DNA from 2 places in the Bradyrhizobium sp. USDA 4474 genome. Region 1 is predicted to be linked to the other one. Evidence: riboswitches for the same ligand, from Rfam matches in the RefSeq annotation. Region 1 holds a riboswitch; the other holds the start of a gene.
What was found. Region 1 has a riboswitch for glycine ahead of ACVW16_RS24490 (D-amino acid dehydrogenase). Riboswitches for the same ligand answer to the same signal wherever they lie in the genome.
Positions count from the first base shown of each region.

Region 2: it holds a riboswitch for glycine, as region 1 does, so the genes downstream of both, gcvT (glycine cleavage system aminomethyltransferase GcvT) here and ACVW16_RS24490 (D-amino acid dehydrogenase) in region 1, are expected to answer to the same signal.

Region 1 covers NZ_JBSRZJ010000002.1:4,809,748-4,821,848, forward strand. Annotated here, with positions in the region: gene ACVW16_RS24490 (D-amino acid dehydrogenase) at 268-1,515, opposite strand; glycine riboswitch at 1,579-1,666, opposite strand; glycine riboswitch at 1,670-1,769, opposite strand; gene ACVW16_RS24495 (D-aminoacyl-tRNA deacylase) at 2,523-3,461, shown strand; gene ACVW16_RS24500 (M24 family metallopeptidase) at 3,547-4,770, shown strand; gene ACVW16_RS24505 (M20 aminoacylase family protein) at 5,163-6,332, shown strand; gene ACVW16_RS24510 (glycine C-acetyltransferase) at 6,587-7,798, opposite strand; partial or broken gene ACVW16_RS24515 (aminotransferase class IV) at 7,812-8,769, opposite strand; gene ACVW16_RS24520 (acyl-CoA dehydrogenase family protein) at 9,865-11,061, shown strand; gene ACVW16_RS24525 (acyl-CoA dehydrogenase family protein) at 11,107-12,101, shown strand, end outside.
Region 2 covers NZ_JBSRZJ010000002.1:843,075-855,175, forward strand. Annotated here, with positions in the region: gene alaS (alanine--tRNA ligase) at 1-1,615, opposite strand, end outside; glycine riboswitch at 1,841-1,929, shown strand; gene gcvT (glycine cleavage system aminomethyltransferase GcvT) at 2,075-3,223, shown strand; gene gcvH (glycine cleavage system protein GcvH) at 3,234-3,602, shown strand; gene gcvP (aminomethyl-transferring glycine dehydrogenase) at 3,762-6,626, shown strand; gene ACVW16_RS05905 (hypothetical protein) at 6,893-7,723, opposite strand; gene ACVW16_RS05910 (hypothetical protein) at 7,771-8,778, opposite strand; gene recA (recombinase RecA) at 8,940-10,028, opposite strand; gene ACVW16_RS05920 (hypothetical protein) at 10,235-10,438, shown strand; gene ACVW16_RS05925 (hypothetical protein) at 10,836-11,018, opposite strand; gene ACVW16_RS05930 (hypothetical protein) at 11,322-11,537, shown strand.

The DNA of each region.
Region 1 (12,101 bases):
AGAAACGACGTCTTTCATGCGGCCCCATCTGGTCGGCGTCAATTCGGGAGCGGTCGCAACAACTGCGTCATAGGAAGGCTTTCGGAAGCAACGTGCCAAGTGGTCACAGGGCTTACCTAGACAATAAATTGCGGGAACCGAGTTGCCCGGCACTGAGGGGCGCATCACCTTTCGAAGGCGACTGCAAATTCGCTTCGGCTCTGTCACAACCGACGTGCTCCCGCCCCGATATCGGCGGGAGTATGGACTAGGATCCACTGAACAGGATCAGGGCAGCGATGCGCTCAGCCGAGTGTTGCTGCGGTCTGTCATAATGACATCAGCGATCATTTCAGCTGTAACAGCGGATAATGTCCAGCCGAGATGGCCATGGCCAGTATTGTAGAAAACATTCGGGCGTTTGCCTCGGCCAACCCTCGGCATCATGCTAGGTGTCATAGGACGCAAGCCCGCCCATGGCACCACCTGCGCGGTGGACACATCCGGAAACGATCGCTCTACCCATCCTATCAGGGGCTTAATTCGATCCCAGCGGATATCGCGGTTTTCGCCATTAAACTCGGCGGTCCCCGCGACCCGGAAGCGATCTTCTCCTAACCGGCTGGTCACGATCTTGGTGGCCTCGTCCAGCAGGCTGACACGAGGCGCGGCCTTTTGGCTCGTCTCGTCTCCCAGCTCTACCGTGATCGAGTACCCCTTCACGGGATAAATGTTGATGTTGTCCCCCAGCATTGAAGCAATGCGGCGGCTGCCGACCCCTGCGCAAACCACTACGCGTTCGGCATTGAGTTCTTCCTTCGACGAACCTGGTTTCCAGTGTACGACCACACCGTCTCGGTCGGACCGCATGCCGCAGATCTCCGCATCAAAGACGAAGCGTACGCCCCCTCGCTCGCAAGCCGCAGCGAGGCCGCGCGTAAACTTGTGAATGTCGCCGGTTGAGTCAGACGGGGTAAAGAAGCCGCCATAATACTGATCGCGCAGAGCTGGCTCTATTGCAAGCATTTCAGAGGGCGTCACGGGACGGCGATCCAATCCGCCCTTGAGCAGCAACTGATTCACGCGAGAGGCCGCATCGAACTCGAGCTTGCTCGAATAAACGTGCAAAATTCCTCGCCGCTCCAAGTCGAAATCGATGCTCTCCCGATCGGCTAGCTCAAAAAGATGCTCGCGAGCGGCTATCGCTAGCTTCGTCGTTTCGATCGTATTTTGGCGATAGTTTCGAATCTGGCTTACGAACTCTGCCAGCCAAGTATATTTGTGAAAACTGGGCCTTGGGTTCAGCAACAATGGTGCGTCTTTGCGCAGCATCCACCTCAAGCCTCTTACGATCGTTGCGACGTTATTCCAGACCTCGGCATTGCTTGCCGATAATTGGCCCCCGTTCGCAAACGAAGTGTCCATCGCCGGATAGCGCTGGCGATCCAAGACTGTAACCGAATAGCCGCGGCGGGCCAGGGCATAGGCAGTTGTAACTCCGGTGATACCGGATCCAATAATGACGACCGTGCTCATCGTGTGCTCCAGGACAGGGTTGAACGAACGGTGAAATGGCTTTCGCCCTCCCTCCGTCCCCAAATCTGTCCGTGCACCTGAGAGCTTTATCCGCAATCCACGTGGATCGCGGTCCCCTTCGGTGGGTGCTGACTGGCACCTCTCTCCAGATCGTCCTCGGTGTGCGGTCCTGGGCCTGAGAGTTTCCTTGGGGGGTTGCTCCGTCGGCGGTGATAGGCCTTTGCAGGCTTATCGCGCTCTCCCGCACACCATCATCAGACATGATAACACTCTCAGACGTACTCACGACCTGTCAAGCCGCGATGAGTCGTCGGACCAAAAAATCGGCGGCGTAAGCGACGGCTTGATGTTTTGCCCTAGCTCCCCCACCCAGATTAGCAGGTGGTTTCTTGCCGAGTACTATGCTGATCTCGCTTTTGATCATTGCATTGCTCGATGCCCAGTGGTTTCCGGCGAGCTATCCCCGGCTAGCGCAGAAATTCTGCGAGATCATCTAAAGAACGCACAATGTTGGCGCGGCGACGCTCTAATAAGTATGCGGTGGGTGTATGAACCTAGAAAGCTGTCGCTGGCATGCATCTCTTTCGAAGTCGAGCCAAAATGGAGGCTTGCACGCCTGACGCGGTTGCCCTGCTCGATGAGCGGCTCTTCAAACCGCTTGCGTCGACGTCTCTGGCCCATGACGGCAAGATTCGCCCGTGTTCGTCGCGCGGGCAGGTTAAGTTCGCTGCTGGTCCGGCGATCCGCTGCCGCCACTATCAATCCGCGCGAGTCCAGGTCGCTGCTTCACCAGGCAGGCCAGCGGACAAGGGGACTCAGAGCGCGAGCAGCGCCGTTGTGGCTCTGTCCCAGTTGATCGCCTCCCGCGCGCCCGCTCTCGCCGTGCAAGCTCGGATTTTGGTTCAAAGAGCATGGTGGTTTCCGAGAAGTCCGAAAAGACGACCGCGCCAAGTTGAAGATAGACCTCTCACGCTCTCGATCTGCTTTGAACTCGGCGGAGGACCTCGATGAGGCACGCCGTCTTTGTCTTCTGCGTCAATCAAGAAAAGGACCCGGTCGCTGGGCACGTTCTCGACGCTCTCAAAACCGCATGCGCTCCTGTTACAACGAGTTTCGAACTCGATGGGCACTCGGTGCTCGAAGTTGCTGGCTTGCATGACGCCAGGATTTCGATCGTGGCCACGAACGAGGTCGTAAGTAACGACTATGCGCGCTACGCGCCAATGTTTAATGATCGCTTCGGTGATGCCAACGTTATTGGCATCGTGAACTGGCACGAGGGCGCTAATGCGCCAAACGCGATCTTCTCGGTTCAAACGACGGGCGATCTGGGCACCGGGACCTTCAGCGCGGTCGATCCCCGGATTACCCGGGGGCTTCTTCTAGCGATCGAAGCCGAGCGGCTCACTTCCGGTCTTGACTCTTATCGCACTTACCTGGAAGCGACTCATTGGTCCGGCGTCAAGGCTGGTGATGCTGGTACCCGTCTCGCTGACCTGCGACCTTCGGCTGTCGATGTCGAGATCGGAAGCTCACCCGAAGATTGGGGAAATCCTATTGCAGCTCGAGTGCTGGCGCGATCGCTACTGGGAATTTTCGATCGTATTGAGGAACCGGTGCACTCCGTGCTCTGCATCGGAGGTGTTCACTTCGAGCCAAGCTTCACGAACGCGGTATTGCAGTCGCGCGATCGCCTCCCGATCGCGGCTAGTCACGTGCTACCAAACCATTGGCTCGTGTCGGATGGCTATGACCAGGAAAGTCGTTTGATCGACCTGCGAGCTTGCGTGCACTCGATTGTCGGCGGGATCCAAAGCATCGTGTACCACGATAAGCTGAAAGCGCCTTACAAAGGTGTTGCTCGCCTGCTCGCGGAAGAGCTCGGTGTTCCCATGCTTTCGCATAAAAAATTACGCGCGGCTTTCCCGAAGGATATTGTCGAATGAGCGCGCGAAGGTGGCCATCTGCTGTCGGATCGGCATCTAAATTGTCGGTCGTCCTGCGATTGACGTGTTTCTCTGGAGAAGAGCGATGAACGGTATGGGGATTGGTTCGATAAGGACCATTCAGTATGATCCGTTTCCCCGGATCGAATACGAGGACCGCGTCGAGCGCGCGCGGCGTCTGATGAAAGAGCATGCCATTGACGCGCTTTTGGCGACGTCCGAACACAATTTGCGATATTTCACTGGCGAGCCTAGCACGACCCCGTACCAGACGACCCGGCCACGATTTCTTCTCATTCGTTCGTCGGGTGACCCCGTTGCCGTCGTTCCGGAGGGAATGGACCAGTTTTATAGAGACACGACGTGGGTAAAAAACTGCCGAAGCTGGCCGAGTCCAAATCCGAAAAATGAGGGTGTGTCCGCACTTGCCGAAGCGTTGCGCGAGTTACTGCCAGAGGACGCCAGAATCGGCGTAGAGCTTGGTGCGGAGAGTAGGCTTGGCTTCCCCGCAGGTGATTTCTTGCGTGTTGCGGATGCGATCAAGCCTCGAAGGTTCGTCGACGCATCGGATCCGATTTTCACGCCACTGCGAATGATCAAGTCTCCGCTAGAGATTGGCAGAATTCGAACTGTATGTAGGCTTGTTTCGGAAGCATTCGAAAATTTAGCATCTAAACTGCGTCTGGGTATGACGGAACGCGAGGCCTGTCGCCAGTTCGAATTCGAATGTTTCAGTCGCGGTGTCGAGAAGACAAGCAAAATAGTGGGTGTTTCTGGGCGCGGGGGATATACGCGTCCTTACGGTGTTCCGACCGACAAAATTCTGTCGGACGGAGACGTGCTGTTTATTGATGCCGGCTGCCTGTTCGACTTTTATTGGAGCGATTTCGATCGACACTTTGCTTTCGGTGCACCTGATCCGCACACCCAGGATGCTTATCAGGTCGTTTGGGATGCCACTGAAGCGGGAATTGCCGCCGCTAGACCTGGCATTCCGATCTGTGATGTCTGGGGCGCAATGTCGGCCGTACTAAATGGCTCAAACAATCGCGGTAAAGCTACCAACATCGGCCGAATGGGACACTCCATGGGCTTATGGATGCCAGAGCTACCGTCTGTCCAACCGGATGACAAGACAATACTAAAGCCAGGCATGATCATTAACATTGAACCGAGCACCTCATATCCCTCATATTTCGACGGATCACCTAAGCTGATGCTGCATGAAGAGGTGGTCGTCGTGACCGAAACTGGCTCGCAGTTGCTCACTTCTCGTGCTTCGCGAAAAATGCCAGTGGTGGCCATATAACAAATAAGAAGACGGAACGTAGCAGAAAGGAAGGGCATGCCGAGCTCTCGCCGTAAGCCTGAAGCGGCCATGATGTCTCATTGGCGTTTTAAGCGTGCGTCTCAATGGCCGCACGAAAGTGTGCGATATCAGCGAGCCGGCCTAAGAGACTGTGGCAAATTGGAGTTCACGAGTAGAGTGCAGAAGCCGACACGGTCTGCGCCAAATAGTTGCGGCGCTCCTGCCATGACGTCTCTACATTTTGCTTATGGCTTACTCCATTGCGAAAAGGTCAGAATGCGAGCGACAGCAGCAAAAAGTGCGTGGGGCCGCTTCACGCGTGCGCACCGAGAGCCCGCCGCACGCTCAGGCGGTGCTGTATCCTTTAATGGATTCGGATTTTAAGGTCTGGCATGCATAGTGTTGATCAGTTTCGTGATTTGCAGGATGAGGTAACCGCTTGGCGCCGATATCTCCACGAAAATCCCGAGCTCGACTTTCAGGTACACAATACGGCGCGGTTTGTCGCCGAGAAGCTCGCCTCGTTCGGTATCAATCACATCGAAACGGGAATAGCTGAAACCGGCATCGTTGCATTGATTCAAGGGAAGGGTGGAGATGGTCCCACCATCGGGCTGAGGGCCGACATGGATGCGCTGCCCATCCTCGAGGCCTCAAACAAGCCGTGGTCCTCGAAAGTGCCCGGTAAAATGCACGCTTGCGGGCATGATGGTCATACGGCCATGTTGCTGGGCGCTGCGAAATATCTCGCCAAGACACGCAATTTCAAAGGCTGCGTCGCCTTGATTTTTCAGCCGGCAGAAGAAGTGGAGCTTCCCTCCGGCGGCCTGAAAATGGTCCGGGAAGGAATCATGGACCGTTTCAGCATCTCGAAAGTCTTTGGGATGCACAACGCGCCGGGCACCGAGATCGGCAAGTTCAGCATTTGCGATGGACCGATCATGGCCTCACAAGACGATTTCGACATTGTCGTGAAGGGGCGGGGCGGCCATGCGGCCAAGCCGCATGAGACCATCGATCCAGTCGTAATTGCTGCACAGATCATCGTCGGCGCGCAAACTCTGGTGTCGCGCACCACGAATCCGATCAACTCGCTTGTCATTTCAGTGACTAAGTTGAACGCCGCCAACGCCTACAACGTCATTGCCGATGAAGTCGAAATGGCCGGCACTGTTAGAACTCATGTTCCGGAGCTGCGAGACTTTGCCGAACGCCAGATCATGGCGGCAGCCCAGGGTATCGCGCGCGGATTCGGAGCGGATATCGAGTTTAAATACCGTCGATCAGTCCCGGTGACCTTCAACCACACCGAAGAGACTAATCTGGCGATCAGGGCGGCACGCAGCCTGGTCGGAGCCGCTTCTGTGCACGAGAATATCAAACCAGGTATGGGGGCCGAGGACTTTGCCTACATGCTGGAGGCCCGGCCGGGCGCAATGATATTCATCGGAAACGGGCCGACTGCCGGTGTGCACAACCCGGCATATGATTTCAACGATGAAGCGTTACCTTATGGCATAGGCTATTGGGTGAATTTGGTCGAGACATTGCTGTCTATCTGAATCACCCGGTCTGTCTCGATTGATCTCGTCAACCAAAGGCTCGGCGAGCGGCAAAACTACAGCAGATAAAATGCGGCTAGCTTAGATTAGTGAACCAACTGCGCTTTAATTACAGAGTGCAATCACGTGGCTCGCTCGATTTTACCCGTAGCTGACTTTACGGCCCTGCTTCGATGTATTTGGGCCATGCCGGAGAGGCGGTTTGCGTCCCCCGACGTGAATTGATTTCTTGGGGTTGCCTGATGTTGGAGAGCTTAGAGCTCGTGTGTGATAGTTGGCTTATTAAGGTCCGACCTTGCCGATCGGAATACTGCAATTACTCTTTCGATGTCGCCCGCACTGTGGGCGGCACTTACCTGCATGCGGATCCGCGCAGCGCCTTCCGGGACAACAGGATACGAGAACGGAACGACGAGAATGCCATGCGTACGCAAGAACTCAGCAATCTGGACCGCCACTGCCGCGTCCCCGGTCATCACGGGCACAATTGGGTGCTCGTTGCCCAAAACTTGAAATCCCAGACCGATCAACCCTTGTCGTAGCTGACCAGTGCGAGCAGAGAGATTTTGCCTGAGATCGTCTGCGCTTTCTGCCAAGTCGATTGCGGCCAATGAACCCTCGCAGATTGCAGGCATCAGTGAGTTTGAAAAGAGGTATGGGCGCGCACGCTGTCGCAACCAAGAAATGATCTCGCTACGGCCCGAGACGTACCCTCCAGATGCTCCGCCAAGCGCTTTGCCGAGCGTGCCGGTAAGAATGTCAATCTGATCTTCGAGCCCGTACAGCGCTGGCGTTCCACGCCCTTCTGGGCCGATAAACCCCACAGCATGAGAGTCGTCGACCATGACCAGGGCGCCGTAGCGTTTTGCTAGCTCGCAGATGCCTGGAAGATTCGCGGCAGCGCCATCCATGGAAAATACGCCATCGGTCACAACGAGCACTGTTCGGCAGTGACTTGCCTCGCGTAGAGCGTGCTCTAGTTCATTCATATCATTGTTGGCATAGCGAAGTCGCTTCGCTTTGCAGAGCCGAATTCCATCTATGATGCTTGCATGATTCAGGCTATCGCTGATTACCGCATCGTCAGTGTCGAGTATGGCCTCAAACAGACCGGTGTTCGCATCGAAGCACGAACCGAATAGGATCGTGTCTTCAGTGCGAAGATAGCTGGAAATCCTGCATTCAAGCGCTCGATGAACCGAGTGCGTTCCACAAATGAACCGCACGGACGACATTCCAAAGCCATGCCGTTCGAGACCCGCATGCGCGGCGCACACCAGTGCTGGGTGACTGGCTAGACCAAGATAGTTGTTCGCGCACATGTTCAGGAGCTGGCGCTCGCCAAGTGCGCGCAGGTGTATATGCGTCGACTGAGGCGAGGCGATCTCTCGCTCGACTTTCAGGAGGTTTCGCGATGATAGCTCATCGAGATTGTCGCGTAGTCGCTGACCAAAGAGCGAGCGCATGGTTCATTTCCGATCAAGGATAAATGATAGCAGTCGACCATGCGGGATCCGCGTGCTTTTGCCAATAGAGATCCATAAGCCGGCGGGTGATAGATCCGACCTGCCCCTTGGAAATCTTAGTGTCGTCGATGCGGGTCACGGGCATGATACCGCCGGCTGTGGAGGTAATGAACACCTCATCAGCCTCTTTGATAGCGTCACGGCTGATTTCGCAAGCGGTGGCGCGGAGCCCAATTTCCGTGCAAAGATCGAGGACCGTTCGACGCGTGATACCGGGCAGTACGCCAAAAGCGGGTGTCCTCAACGATCCATCGTTTACCAGGAACACATTGAAGCCTGGTCCTTCCGCAATATGCCCGTTCGCATCTAAGATCAGCGCCGTTTCGGCGCCCTTGTCGTAGGCGTCGAAAAGACCCTGCACGAGATCCAAGCCAATGGTAGTTCTTGATCGTGGGATCGACTGAACTTGGCGGGATGCGGACGGTCTCGCTGATCGCGACGTGCAAGCCTCTTTCCAATTGCTGCTTGTTGGCAACGGAGCCATAAGGCACAGCAAACGCGATGAAACGGTTCTCTGCTTGGCGAGGATCACGGCTGAATGTCGGAGATGAACCCCGCGTGCAGATCATCTCAACGTAAGCCGATTTATGGCCGGACAAGGCTACACAATGCACGAGGATAGATGCAATTTTTTCGCGACCGAAAGGCAGCTTCATGCGAAGACGTTCAACCCCTGCCAGAAATCGGTCAAGGTGCAGATCCAATCGGAAAAACCGTCCGTTCCAGACGTGTACTGTGTCGTAGGTTGCGTCCGAATGCAGCAGACCCCAATCGAGCACCGAGATCTTGGCCTCGGACATCGGCAAGTATTGCCCATCCATAAAAGCGACTCCATGGGGGTAGCGCCGATGGTCGATGTGATGCTGATCGATTGCTGAAATCACGGGTGAGAGCTCTGTCATCGGACTCATTGGCAATAGCAGGGGGTGGGACGACGAACGAATTCTTGCTTCGGGGAAACGAAGATCTCGGCCATGGTGCTCCATCAGGCTGAGGATCGGAACGATGGACCTAGTCACGTTGAATGCTAGCAGCCTTGCGAGCCGTATTCCCTCGATGTGGTGCCTCGTCTGGCCTAAATTATGCGTCTGGACGGAATACGTGGAGCTTTCGTACAATAAGAACGTGGCTAGGGCGCCGAGCTCTTCCGGTTTCGGCTCTTGGGTCCTGAGCATAGAAGTAAAGTCGCGGCTCCAAATCTTTTGATACCAGGCAATTTCGCACGTCAGTGTCGGGTGCATTTGAGCTGACCGCAGGCACTCTGACGTCGGATCTTTCGATGATACAGTGACGCTGCACTGCTTCGAGCGTCGTCTTCGATATGCTCCGTATTCGATCAGGAAGTGACCTCGTGGACCGCATGAGTTAGGCCGCGCGAAACACGTCGCATAGAGCCAGCTATCCTCTCCGACTCAGAATGATTGCGAGGACATGCTTGTATTTTCCTTGCGCAGAGCTGGTCCGCGCTCCGGATTCGGCACCGCGTTGCCTTGCGCGCTCGTGCGCTCATCGGCCACCTTGAGCTGAACGACAGCCGAGTTGTGAAACCAACATGCAATAGAGCTGGAACGAAGATGAGAGGCTTTGGCGGCTTCTTCGATCGCCGTCAGATGGGAAGAAGTAATACTTCAACGGACAACTAGGAGGCGCAGGATTTCTGCTTATCAGTCGCCATATTCTTTAATTTCTGCATGACGGACGGATACTATTTATTCAATCGTATCGTCGGCGTGGCGTTGCGGTGAAATTGTTCAAATGTGTCGATTGCCTGCGCAGTCATAGGCGCTGTCCTCGCGGTCGAGCGAGGGTCGCACATGATGCAGTCCGGCCCGGTCGGCGGTTGAGGCCCGCGCGGCGAGCGTTCTGATGAAAGTCACGATGGGCGTAGTGCTGAAGGTGATCTCGATGCATCTTCTCCAATCGAGGCTCGGCTTCCTCAAGATTTCGAAGTGCTCCGCAATCACCACTGTGGCAGTCTGAATTAGAATTTAGATACGGGAAGAGCAATGGATCTTGAATTCACAGAAGTAGAACGGCGCTTTCGCGAAGAAGTGCGGCACGTCTTGCGTGAAAACATGTTGCCGGAGATACCGCGAAAATTGTCCGAAGGCCGTCAGCTCTCGAAAGAGGAGAAAGCTGCGGGAGCGCGTATCCTCAATCGCGGGGGCGTCCCGACTTGGCCTAAGGAGCATGGCGGAGCGGGGTGGACTCCGCTGCAACAGTACATTTTTGCGGAAGAGGTGAGGGCGCTTCCCGCGCGGTTCAAGTTCGGATACGGCGAGTCTCTGGTGGGCCCGGTCATCTATACCTTCGGGAACGAGGCGCAGAAGAAACACTACCTGCCGCGTATCGCTAATGCAGAGGACTGGTGGTGCCAAGGTTTCTCTGAGCCGGGCGCGGGGTCCGATCTCGCTTCACTCAGGACCAGAGCGGTACGTGATGGCGGGCACTATGTCGTCAATGGCCAGAAGATCTGGACCACCTGGGCGCAATACGCTGATTGGATCTTTTGCTTGGTCAGGACGAATCCGGATGTGAAAAGACAGCAGGGGATCTCTTTTCTTTTGATCGACATGAAGACGCCAGGCGTCAGTGTGCGTCCGATACAGTTAATCGACGGCGGTCACGAAGTAAACGAGGTCTTCTTCGATAACGTCCGTGTTCCGGCCGAGAATCTCGTCGGCGAGGAGAACAAGGGGTGGGACTATGCCAAATTTCTACTCGGCAATGAACGCTTCGCAGACGCCGGAGTAGCCATTTCCGAGGAGCGTATCCGGCACGCCAAGAGACTTGCCGCGCAGTGTTGCCTCGGCGATGAGCGACTAGTCGACCAAGCCGCGTTCCGCGAGAGGGTCGCCGCAGTCGAGGTCCAACTGAAGGCCTTCGAACTGACGCAGCTTCGCGTCGTCACTAATGCATCAAAGCAGCAGAAGAGCTCGCACGACCCTGCAAGCTCCATCCTTAAGCTCAGAGGCTCGGAAATTGAGCAGATGACAGCCGAACTGCTAATGGATGTAGCCGGCCCTTACGCGCTTCCCTATTTCTCGGAAGAGGAATTCGAGAGCGGCAGTGAGCCATCAATCGGCATTGATTGGGTCACGAGGGCCGCGCCTACATATTTCGGAAGCCGAGCCGCCTCGATCTATTCGGGCTCCAACGAGATCCAGAAGAACATTATTGCAAAGGCGATCCTCGGCCTCTGAGGTTCAATGGCCGCTGGCGCGACCCAGGTTCAGGAGAATATTACGTTGGACTTTGATCTTTCCGAGGAGCAGCGGCTTCTCAAAGAAAGCGTCGAGCGGCTGCTGTTCGACAGCTACAGCTTCGACGACCGCCGCAGGTATCAGGCGGAGGAGCGGGGATATAGTGAAGCGATGTGGTCACGCTATGCCGAACTCGGTCTTCTCGCGTTGCCCTTTGCTCCAGAATATGGCGGCTTCGGCGGCAGTGCGATCGATACCATGATCATCTTGGAGGCCTTCGGCGAGGCGCTGATCCTCGAACCCTATTTCGCGACCATCGTCCTTGCCGGCGGTATCCTCAGGCACGGGGCGAGCGAGGCGCAGAAGACAAAGATTATCCCCGCGATCGCGGAGGGCCGGATGAAATTGGCTTTCGCCTATGCTGAGCCGCAGTCGCGCTTTGACCTTTTCGACATTAAGACGCAGGCTAAGAACAATGGCGATGGATGGATCCTGAATGGCGCGAAGGGCCTTGTTCTCCACGGCGACTCGGTCGACGAGTATATCATATCGGCACGAACAGCCGGAGAGACGCGGGACAAGGATGGGATCGGCTTGTTCCTGGTCGATGCCCATGCGTCAGGTCTTACATGCCGCGGCTATCCGACCCAAGACGGCCTGCGTGCGGCCGAGATCACGCTCGAGAACGTGCACGTCGAAGCCGCCAATGTCATTGGTGACCCGGCAGGAGCGTTCCCAGTTATTTCGCGAGTGGCTGACGAGGCGATTGCAGCAATTTGCGCAGAAGCCGTCGGCTGCTTTGCCAAAATGAACGCCATTACTCTCGAATATCTCAAGACGCGCGAGCAATTTGGCAGGAAAATTGGCGACTTTCAGGTCTTGCAGCATCGGGCAGTCGACATGCTCGTCGAACTAGAGCAATCCCGGTCGATGGCCATGTATGCCGCAATGATGATAGGCGAAGCCAAGACGACCGAGCGCGAGCGCGCAGTTTCGGCGGCAAAGGCCCAGATTAGTCGCGCGGCGAAGGCGATCGGGCA
Region 2 (12,101 bases), 4.0 Mb from region 1:
CGACCGTGCCGACATGCACGAAGAAATCGCCGAGCTTCTTCTGCGTGTCGGTGACGCGGAATTTGATCCCGCTCTCGCCCGTCAGCACGCCGGTGTCGCCGACCTGGCCGCCCGACTCCGCATAGAACGGCGTCTGGTTGAGCACGATCGCGCCGGTGTCGCCGGCCTTGAGGTGGGCGACTTCCTTGCCGTCCCTGACCAGCGCCGAGACCACGCCTTCAGCGCTCTCGGTCTCGTAGCCCAAAAATTCCGTCGCCCCGAGCTTCTCGCGCAGCGGAAACCAGATCGCCTCGCTCGCCGCCTCGCCCGATCCCTTCCAGGACTCGCGCGCCTTGGCCTTCTGCCGCTCCATCGCATCGGTGAACGCAGACTGGTCGACGCCAATGCCGCGCGACTTCAGCGCGTCCTGCGTCAGGTCCAGCGGGAAGCCGTAGGTGTCGTACAGCGTGAAGGCGACGTCACCGTCGAACATGTCGCCCTTCTTCAACGACGCGCTCTTCTCGTCGAGGATGGCAAGGCCCCGCGACAGCGTCTTGCGGAAGCGGGTCTCTTCCAGCCGCAGCGTTTCCTCGATCAGGTTTTCCGCGCGCATCAGATCAGGATAGGCCTGGCCCATCTCGCGGACCAGCGCCCAGACCAGCCGATGCATCAGCGGCTCCTTGGCGCCCAGCAGCTGCGCATGGCGCATGGCGCGGCGCATGATCCGGCGCAGCACATAGCCGCGGCCCTCGTTCGAGGGCAGCACGCCATCCGCGACCAGGAAGGCCGACGAGCGCAGATGGTCGGCGATGACGCGGAACGAGGCGACGGTCTGCTCGTTCGGCCCGCTGCCGAGCGCGGACGCGGCCGCATCGATCAAATGACGGAACAGATCGGTCTCGAACACGCTGTCGACGCCCTGCATGATGCAGGCCATACGCTCGAGGCCCATACCGGTGTCGATCGAGGGACGCGGCAGATCCACGCGCTCCTCCTTCGTCACCTGTTCGTATTGCATGAACACGAGATTCCAGAATTCGAGGAAGCGGTCGCCGTCCTCCTCAGGCGAACCCGGAGGGCCGCCCCAGATGTGGTCGCCGCGGTCGATGAAGATCTCCGAGCACGGGCCGCAGGGGCCGGTGTCGCCCATCGCCCAGAAATTGTCCGAGGTCGGGATGCGGATGATGCGGTCGTCGGAAAAGCCGGCGATCTTCTTCCACAGCCCGTGCGCCTCGTCGTCGGTGTGGTAGACGGTGACGAGCAGCTTGTCCTTGTCGAGCCCGAAATCCTTGGTGATCAGCTTCCAGGCCAGCTCGATCGCACGCTCCTTGAAATAGTCGCCGAAGGAGAAATTGCCGAGCATCTCGAAGAAGGTGAGATGGCGCGCGGTGTAGCCGACATTGTCGAGGTCGTTGTGCTTGCCCCCGGCGCGCACGCATTTCTGCGACGTGGTGGCGCGCTGATAGGGCCGCTTCTCGACGCCGGTGAAGACGTTCTTGAACTGCACCATGCCGGCATTGGTGAACATCAACGTCGGATCGTTGCGCGGCACCAATGGCGAGGACGACACGATCTCGTGCCCGTTCTCGGCAAAGAAGTTCAGAAAGGTCGACCTGATCTCGTTGACGCCGCTCATGTTCATCCAATCGGGTGTGCTTGGACCCGCTTATCCCTGATCCAAACCTGGCGATTTGGGCGGATATCTGCGGGCCAAAGCGCTTTTAGACAAGGCCAGCTTCCCTGTCCAGAAACTGTGCAAAGAGATCAGAGGGTTGCCGCAGGCGCGTAATCCCCTTTGGAAAGCCGCAAAGCGCGCGTTGACAGGCTTGGCCGGCCTGTGGTCTGTACCCATTTGTATCGTACGGCCACGTCGGGAGAGACCGGCTTCACTGCCGGCGCCGAAGGAGCAACCGCCCCGGAAACTCTCAGGCAAAAGGACCGCGTGGCTTTGACGACATCTGGAAAGAGGCGCTGGCGGGCTTAAGACCTGGATAGCGTCCGCCGACGGGATAATACTCTCAGGCACAGCGACAGATGGGGCTTCGACCGGTGTCCCAGGGGAATCGTCCCCGGGGAACCGCCGAGGGCCCCCGTGATGCTTGCGTCGGACGACAAGAACTCCCTGAAACGTACACCCCTTTACGACCTGCACGTGTCGCTCGGCGGCAAGATGGTGCCGTTCGCGGGCTACGACATGCCCGTGCAGTACCCGGCCGGCGTGCTGAAGGAGCACCTTCAGACCCGCTCGTCCGCCGGCCTGTTCGACGTCTCCCATATGGGCCAGATCGCGCTTCGGCCGAAATCCGGCAGGATCGAGGACGCCGCTCGCGCGCTGGAGCGGCTGGTGCCGCAGGACATCGTGGCGATCGCGCCGGGACGGCAGCGCTACGCCCAGTTCACCAATGACGACGGCGGCATTCTCGACGATCTGATGGTCGCGAATTTCGGCGATCACCTGTTCCTGGTGGTCAATGCTGCCTGCAAGGCCGAGGACGAGGCGCATCTGCGCGCGAACCTGTCGGAGACCTGCATCATCGATTCGCTTGCCGACCGCGCGCTGATCGCGTTGCAAGGCCCGAAAGCCGAGTCAGCGCTGGCGAGATTATGTGCAGCAGCGCCCACCATGAAGTTCATGGATGCCGGCCCGCATGAGGTTGCCGGCCTCGGCTGTTTCGTCTCGCGCTCCGGCTATACCGGCGAGGACGGGTTCGAGATTTCGGTGCCCGCGGCCGACGCCGAACGTCTCGCCAAGACGGTGCTCGAAAACCCCGACGTGATGCCGATCGGCTTGGGTGCCCGCGACAGCCTGCGGCTGGAAGCCGGGCTCTGCCTCTACGGCCACGATATCGACACCGAAACCACGCCGGTCGAAGCCGCGCTGGAATGGTCGGTGCAGAAAAGCCGCCGCACCGGTGGCGCCCGCGCCGGCGGGTTTCCCGGCGCTGAAAAGATTCTCGCGCATTTCAATCACGGCGCATCCCGCCGCCGTGTCGGCCTGCGTGCCGAAGGCCGCGCACCGGTGCGCGAGGGCGCGCTGCTGTTTGCCGGGAACGAAGGCGGCCAGGCCATTGGAAGGGTCACCTCGGGCGGCTTCGGCCCGAGCCTGAATGCGCCCGTGGCGATGGGCTACGCGCCCACCGCTTTGAGCGCGCTCGACACGAAACTCTTTGCGGAAGTGCGTGGGCAGCGTCTGCCGCTCATCGTCGCCGCCATGCCCTTCGTGAAAAACACCTACAAACGCTGAGGACAAGACAATGACCACGAGGCTGTACACTTCCGACCATGAATGGCTCGCGATCGACGGCGATGTCGCAACCGTCGGGATCACCGATTACGCGCAGTCCCAGCTCGGCGACGTCGTGTTCGTCGAATTGCCCAAGGTCGGCCGCACCCTGAAGAAGGCCGAAGCCGCCGCCGTGGTGGAATCGGTGAAAGCCGCCTCCGACGTCTACGCGCCCATCTCGGGCGAGGTGCTCGAGACCAACGAGGCGCTCGCCGCCGAGCCCGCGCTGGTGAACTCGGACGCGCAAGCCGCGGCCTGGTTCTTCAAGATTAAAATCGCCGACAAGAGCGAGCTTGGCGGGCTCATGGATGAAGCCGCCTACAAGGCCCACACGGCGTGAGGATATGAGTCGAACCGTCTCAACATACTCACTGTCATCGTCCGCGAAGGCGGACGATCCAGTACGCCGCGGCCCATCGGCTCTGGCCGAAGCGCCTGCGCTTACTGGATGCCCCGCCTTCGCGGGGCATGACAACAACTCCTGAAGCGAGGACCCATGATGACCGCGCAGCGCAAATCCAACGGCGAGACCACCCCTTTCGTTCGCCGCCACATCGGCCCGTCGGCGCGCGATGTCACCGCAATGCTCGAGACTGTCGGCACGAAAAGCGTCGAGGCGCTGATGGCGGAAACGCTGCCGGCCTCGATCCGGCAGGCCACTCCGCTCGATCTCGGCAAGCCCCTCGGCGAGACGGAGGCGATCGCGCATATGGCTGAGCTCGCTCGTCAGAACCAGGTCTTCACCTCGCTGATCGGCCAGGGCTATTCAGGAACGATCCTGCCCGCGGTGATCCAGCGCAACATTCTGGAGAACCCGGCCTGGTACACGGCCTACACGCCCTACCAGCCCGAAATCAGCCAGGGCCGGCTCGAAGCGCTGTTCAACTTCCAGACCATGATCTGCGACCTCACCGGGCTCGATGTCGCCAACGCCTCGCTGCTCGATGAGGCAACCGCCGCGGCCGAAGCCATGGCACTGGCGGAGCGGCACTCGAAGGTCGAAGCAAAGGCCTTCTTCGTCGACAGGGACGTGCATCCGCAGACCCTGGCCGTGATGCGCACGCGCGCCGAACCGCTCGGCTGGAATCTGGTGGTCGGCGATCCGCTCACCGATCTCGACAAGGCAGACGTGCTCGGCGCGCTGCTGCAATATCCGGGAAGTTCGGGCGCGGTGCGCGACCTCAGGCCTGCGGTCGCAGCGCTGAAAGCGAAGGGCGCGCTTGCGATCGTTGCCGCCGATCTCCTGGCCCTGACGCTGCTCGCCTCGCCCGGCGAACTCGGCGCCGACATTGCCATCGGCTCGGCGCAGCGTTTTGGCGTGCCGATGGGTTATGGCGGCCCGCACGCGGCCTATATGGCGGTGCGCGATGCGCTGAAGCGCTCGCTGCCCGGCCGCATCGTCGGCCTTTCCGTCGATTCACGCGGGATGCCTGCCTATCGCCTGGCTCTGCAGACCCGCGAGCAGCACATCCGCCGCGAGAAGGCGACCTCCAACATCTGCACCGCGCAGGTGCTGCTCGCCGTGATCGCCGCAATGTACGCGGTCTATCACGGTCCCGAGGGGCTCGCGCAGATCGCACGCAACGTGCATCGCCGCACCGCCGTGCTCGCGAGCGGCCTGCGCAAGCTCGGCTTCGCACCGCAGTCCGAGAGCTTCTTCGACACGCTCAGCGTCGATGCCGGCACAGGGCGCGCCGAGATCATCGCGCGCGCGGCGGCCGAGAAGATCAATCTCGGCGTCGGTGAGACCGGCTTGCGCATCGCGCTCGACGAGACCACCACGGCTGCGACCGTGGAAGCGGTCTGGCGTGCCTTCGGCGGCCAATTGTCCTACGCGGAGATCGATGCCACGACGCACGAGGCGCTGCCGGACACGCTGAAGCGTACGACCTCTTTCCTCACCCATCCGGTGTTCCACGCGCATCGCTCGGAAACCGAGATGCTGCGCTATATGCGCAAGCTCAGCGATCGCGACCTCGCGCTCGACCGCGCGATGATTCCGCTCGGCTCCTGCACGATGAAGCTGAACGCGACGACTGAAATGATGCCGCTGACCTGGCCGGAATTCGGCAGCCTGCACCCGTTCGCCCCGCGCGAGCAGGCCAACGGCTATCACGCGCTGTTCGCGCAGCTTGAAAAATGGCTCTGCGACATCACCGGCTATGACGCCATCTCACTGCAGCCGAACTCGGGCGCGCAAGGCGAATATGCCGGACTTCTGGCTATCCGGGGTTATCATGCCGCGCGCGGAGAGAGTCACCGCAAGATCTGCCTGATCCCCTCCTCCGCTCACGGCACTAACCCGGCCTCGGCCGCGATGGTCGGCATGGACGTGGTGGTTGTGTCTTGCGAGAAGAACGGCGACGTCGATGTCAACGATCTCCGTGCGAAGGCCGAGAAGCATTCGAACGATCTCGCCGCGGTGATGATCACTTATCCCTCGACCCATGGCGTGTTCGAGGAGCATATCAAGGAGATCTGCGACATCGTCCACGGCCATGGCGGCCAGGTGTATCTCGACGGCGCCAACCTGAATGCGCAGGTCGGCCTTAGCAGGCCCGGCGATTACGGCGCCGATGTCAGCCATCTCAATCTGCACAAGACCTTCTGCATTCCGCATGGCGGCGGCGGCCCCGGCATGGGCCCGATCGGCGTGAAGGCGCATCTTGCGCCGTTCCTCCCCGGTCACCCCGCGACGAAGGCGGATGCTCCAGTCGGCCCGGTCTCGGCCGCGCCGTTCGGCTCGGCTTCGATCCTCACCATCTCCTACATCTACATCCTGATGATGGGCGGCGAAGGTCTGAAGCGCGCGACCGAGATCGCGATCCTCAATGCCAACTACATCGCGGCGCGCCTCGATGCGCACTTCCCGGTGCTCTACAGGAACACGAGGGGCCGCGTCGCGCATGAGTGCATCATCGATCCTCGTCCTCTGAAGGCAACGTCAGGCGTCACCGTCGACGACATCGCAAAGCGCCTGATCGATTACGGCTTCCATGCGCCGACCATGAGCTTCCCGGTGCCGGGCACGCTGATGATCGAACCGACGGAGTCGGAATCCAAGGCCGAGCTGGATCGATTTTGCGATGCCATGATCGCGATCCGGAAGGAGATTGCCGAGGTCGAGGCCGGTCGCTTCAAGATCGAGGCATCGCCGCTGCGCCACGCCCCGCACACCGTGCACGACATCGCCGATGACGATTGGAAGCGTGCCTACGCCCGCAGCGAAGGCTGCTTCCCCGCGGGCGTCTCGCGCACCGACAAATATTGGTGCCCGGTGGGGCGCGTCGACAATGTCTATGGCGATCGCAATCTGGTGTGCTCCTGCCCGCCGGTGAGCGATTACGCGGAGGCGGCGGAGTAGGACGCGACGGTGGTTTCGTAGGGCGGGCAAAGCGAAGCGTGCCCACAACCTTTGCATCCGGTGTGAAAGATGGTGGGCACGGCGCTTGCGCGCCTTTGCCCAGCTGTGGCGCCGAGCGCGCCTCTAAGGCGCAACCAACAATCGGCTTTTGCGATCCCATCGCCAGAGCCGCTCGCTGGTCAACTCGGTCCCGCCCCACCAGCGCTTGATCCGGTTGTGACGCCACATATCGTCTTTGCGCGCTACAAGTGAACGCCCAAGCTCAGTCAGCGTGACCTCCACTCGCTCCTGCCGAAGTAGCGATCCTCATTGTCGAACGATGGATCGCCCAACAGGACCGGCGGGACCGAATGTCCCCCCAGTTCGATCAGGGCATCTTGCGCGTCGGATCCGTCGAATACATCGCGAAGCCACCTCGCCTCGGAGATGCGCCCCGGGTCGGTGTACCCTTGGTCCACAAAATCCAGCAGGTCCATTTCGCTGGCACCCAGGCCCGTCACGCTGTCCGGAAGCTCTTCAAGCACCGCAATGAGCGCCGATCGAAGTCTCGGCAGGATCGTCAGATCCGTCATCAGCAAATCGAAACAGGGCTCTGGGGTTTCAGCCCGGTAGGCTCTCCAGGCGCGGCTCGCCGTCGCCAAATGGTTGTCGGTCACCTTGAAGGCCGGCAGCTTCCATTTTGCGACCGATTCCGGTGCATAATTTGCAACAATGTCGTCCGTATGCACGAAGCTCAGCTTCGTCGTGATCTCCTTGTAAGGGCGAAGAAGGTCGAGCAGCCAGACGAGCACGAGCTGATCGTTAGCGAGAGGATCGACCCAGATTTCAATCGAGTCGAACTTTGCACAAAGCTCGAAGAAACCGATATCGCGGCTGCCGAAGCCTTCCAGCGAGCCACGACAAACGCCGTCGAGCCAATGGTCGCCGGGATTGCAGTGCTTGGCTGATCGCCGCTCCAGCCCCATCAAAAGCTGTTCTTCAGAAGGCAATTTCCTCCAAACGAAACGAAGATAGAACCCGAGCGTGAGGTTCGCGAGGCCTGACCCCCGGAGCACGTCTTCGGCAGGATCATTCGTGGCTAAGATCAAATGGGACACGATTGTCTGTCAAAATTGCTACGCAACGCTCTGACGACGCGTACGCATTAATCAGGAGCGATGAGTGAAAAGGCCTCCCGGTCCCACTGCCACAGCCGTTCGCTGGTCAGGTGGGTACCGCCCCACCACCGGTCGATCCGGTTGTGCCGCAGAAAATTCTCGCAGCCACCAAGCACCGCTTTGCCGAACTCGGTGAGCAACAACCGGGATTGCTTGTACCGCGCGTGACGGAGGGCATCGTTGTGCATGTCGAATGTAAATGGCCCTTCCTCCAGCCCGGACACGGCCGGCACCGGAGAGCGGACGAGCCCGTCGAGCAGCGCTCCGACTTCCCAATAGTCGAACACGCGACTCTCGTTGCGCTTCTGATGTCCCGGAAAGACGTCGAAGGGCCGCGCTTCGCCAGGCGCAACCAGTTCCAGGATCCGCGTCTCCGTAGCTCCCAGACCAGATGTGACGCCCGGAAGCTCTTCGAGCAGATCAATGATCGATTGCTCAAGTTGTGGAAACAGACTCAAATCCGCCTTGAGGAGATCGAACCAAGCCTGCGGCGTCGGCTCACGATAAGCCCGCCAGAGACGACCGGCCAGTTCGAGGTGATCATGTGTAGGCCTGACCATCCGCGGGTTGAGTTGCGCAAATTGCCCTGGATCGGCAGCACCAGCAGCGCCGTCCAGCTGACGCATCATGAGCTTGGAGACCGCCGCGTCCTCGCTGCTGCAATGATCGAGCAGCCAGAGCAGAAGCAATTGGGCGTTCGGCTCCCACCCGATCCACAATTCGGCCGAGCCACATTCTGACAACAGCTCGATCAATCCGTGACCCTTCAGGCCCGATTCATCGAGACGCCAGGACGGCGTATCGTCGAGCCAGTGAAGCCCTTGAGGCTGCGTCGCGCGCGGCGCAAAGAACGCATCGCGCTCCGCAGCGGACGGCAATCGTCCCCACACGAGCCGACGCTCGATCGCGATCACGAGGTCGGCACAGCCCGCCTGTTGGATGGCGCCGGCGATGGACGAGTCAGTCGTCACGATGAGCTTCGTCTTTGCTCGCATCACACCAGCCGATCACGACAACGCGCAAAAAGAAACGGGCACTGCCGACGTCGGCAACTCAACGTCCTCAGCGCCCGCTCCTCGCGAAAACTCTTGGAGCATGATCCGGAAAAGTGTGTAGCGGTTTTCCGATCAGATCATGCTCAAAACAACAACCCGGTCTACTCGTCCGCCGGCTCCTCGCCGTCGGCGTCGCTCTCGGGCGTGCCGGCCAGGATCTGCTCGGAAATCAGGCCGGAGTTCTGGCGGATCGCGGTCTCGATCTTGGCGGTGATGTCGGGGTTGGACTTCAAGAACGCCTTCGAGTTCTCGCGACCCTGACCGAGGCGCTGGCTGTCATAAGAGAACCAGGCGCCGGACTTTTCGACGATGCCGGCCTTGACGCCGAGATCGAGGATCTCGCCCATCTTGGAGACGCCCTCGCCGTACATGATGTCGAACTCGACCTGCTTGAAGGGCGGCGCCAGCTTGTTCTTCACCACCTTCACGCGCGTCGTGTTGCCGACCACTTCGTCGCGCTCCTTGATCGCGCCGATGCGGCGGATGTCGAGGCGGACCGAGGCGTAGAACTTCAGCGCGTTGCCGCCGGTCGTGGTCTCCGGCGATCCGTACATCACCCCGATCTTCATGCGGATCTGGTTGATGAAGATCACCATGGTGTTGGACTTGTTGATGGAGGCCGTGAGCTTGCGCAGCGCCTGGCTCATCAGACGGGCCTGCAGGCCCGGCAGCGCATCGCCCATCTCGCCTTCGAGCTCGGCCTTCGGCACCAGCGCCGCGACCGAATCGACCACCAGCACGTCCACCGCACCCGAGCGCACCAGCGTGTCGCAGATTTCCAGCGCCTGCTCGCCGGTATCCGGCTGGGAGATCAGGAGCTCGTCGATATTGACGCCGAGCTTGCGGGCATAGACCGGGTCGAGCGCGTGCTCGGCGTCGATGAAGGCGCAGATACCGCCTTTCTTCTGGGCTTCCGCCACCGTGTGCAGCGCCAGCGTGGTCTTGCCCGAGGATTCCGGCCCGTAGATCTCGACGATACGCCCTTTGGGCAGGCCGCCGATGCCGAGCGCGATATCCAGCCCCAGCGAGCCCGACGAGACCGCCTCGATATCCATCGAACGGTCGTTCTTGCCGAGCTTCATCACCGAGCCCTTGCCGAACTGACGCTCGATCTGGGAGAGCGCGGCAGCGAGAGCTTTACTCTTGTCCATGGAAGATCCTTCGACGATACGCAGGGCAGTGGTGGACATTGGGTCGTGCTCCTTATGGCGAGGATTCGCGCGGGGGACAAACGGTTGGCGGGGCGGCTCGTCGATAAAAACAACGTACACCGTTTGTTCTAGGTTCGCAATATGTTCTTTTGGGAAAAGGGGTAGTGTCCGTATTTGACCCCTGGTGTCCCAGTTTGTTCTGCGCACTGTCCTAATTCGCTGTAAGGTGCGGGATGGACCGCGCCATGCTGCACGAGCATTTAGCGATAGCCGAGCGCCACATTGCCGATGGCCTGAAGCTTCTTGCCAAGCAGGAGGCGCTGATATCGGAGCTTGACCGGCACCAACACGATATCGAGGGCGCGCTGGCCGTGCTGGCGACCATGAGGGAAACGCAGTCGCTGCATATTGACGACCGTGACCGCATATTGAAGGAGCTGGAACGGTAAGGCCATTGATTTGGCGTGGCCGATGGTCCCCCGGGCTCAAGCCTCAGTTTGTGGAGGAGTCCACCCCAGAGAAACGCCCTGAGCCCAAGCCAATCCGGCTAGAGAAGGCGCGGCGCCGCATTGAGGAGTACGCCGCCGAGTTGCGGAAGATCATCCAAAAGCTAGGGCGCAAGATGCACTAAGGCCGCCTCGGTTGCGGCCTCTTTCATTTAGAGCGCGGCTGATAGGTTTGCCATCCCGCGCTTGTATCGGTCGACAGACGGATCAAGCTCCAGCCGTTGCCGCTCCACGATGTATGTCTTGCCGCTGACGAACTTGGCGAGCGGAATCCTCTGATTGCCACTGATGCGCCGCCAACCAAGTTGCAGGTCCCTGCAGAAATGAAAGAGGCCGCAACCTACTCCGCGGCGTCTTGGACGGTGCGGATGCGTGCGGCGCGCTGGGCCAACTGGTCGTAGTTCTTGGCCACCTTGCGGAGCGACTGTCTCACTTCCTCATGCTCGCAATTATCAGCCTTGGTGCGGAACTCTTCCGCTCGATTTCGGAAGTACGTGGGTGAATGCATACGCTCGATGCCCATGACACCAATCCCTCAATTGGGTCTCCGTCCCCATAATGGATTTGAAGCCTATCGTGTTCCCCGGACGAATAGACGTTCGAGGTGGCCCCAAACTGGGCCACTGGGGGGCCAGCGCCAAGCAATCGGTACTGTCCGTATTTGCCCCTTATTGTCCCAGTTTGTTCTGGCTAGCGTCCTAAGTTCACTTTTGAACCAAAGTGACGTGAGATAGTTTGCCCCTCATCACCGGCCGAGGCTCTGCCCGTAGGCGTCGGTGGCTGAGAGACCGAGAGCGCTCCCGCCTGCACAACAGGGAGCACCGCCATGACGGATAAGCCCGTCTATTTTGTCCGCCATTTTGCTGCGGAGATTGCCGAACAGAATGCCCGAATACGGGAGCTGATCGCGCAAGCATGCGAGGTGCTGAAACTGCCAAAGCCAGACACCTTTCTCGGACGCAAGACCCAGGAGCCCTTCCCAAAGGAGGACCTGCCTCCGGTAACAGGCTTGCAGTCTCCGGATCCAAGGAACTCAACCTGATTTGAGCCCCGGCCTGGCCGCACCCATGGTGACTGGCGACTAGCGATGGCTTGCCGAGCATCAGGTCTCTAACCGCCGCAACGCCGTCGTTCGGCGGCGCCGTCATTCCCACACATCGATCTCGCAATCCGCGGAGAAGCTCGGGCTGCATGGCCGCATCAAAGAGGCGCGCTGTGCGATGCTCTTTTGAATTCGCGTGCAAAATGTCGCGAGCACGCTCCGTCCCCGGGCTTCACCCTTATCGACGGGACCGCTTGGCGAGGAATACCCGATGGGCTTTGCCGCGTTGAGGCGATCGATGGGAGATGCTCGTCAATGCATGGCGCGCGCATAGCAAAAATCACGCGATACACACGCATGTAGGTCGGCATGAGCTACGGCTACGCTACGGCCCAATTGGTCTGATTATCAGAATTCTGAGGCTGCAAATATGCAGCGGCCCCACCAACGCTGATACACATGGCGGGGCCGCCTGCTCAACGAGCTCCGGGGCTGGAATCCGAGCCCGAAGGCCACCCGACTGTACGCCCATCCGCCTATAATGGTGCTTGAAACAAAGGAGCA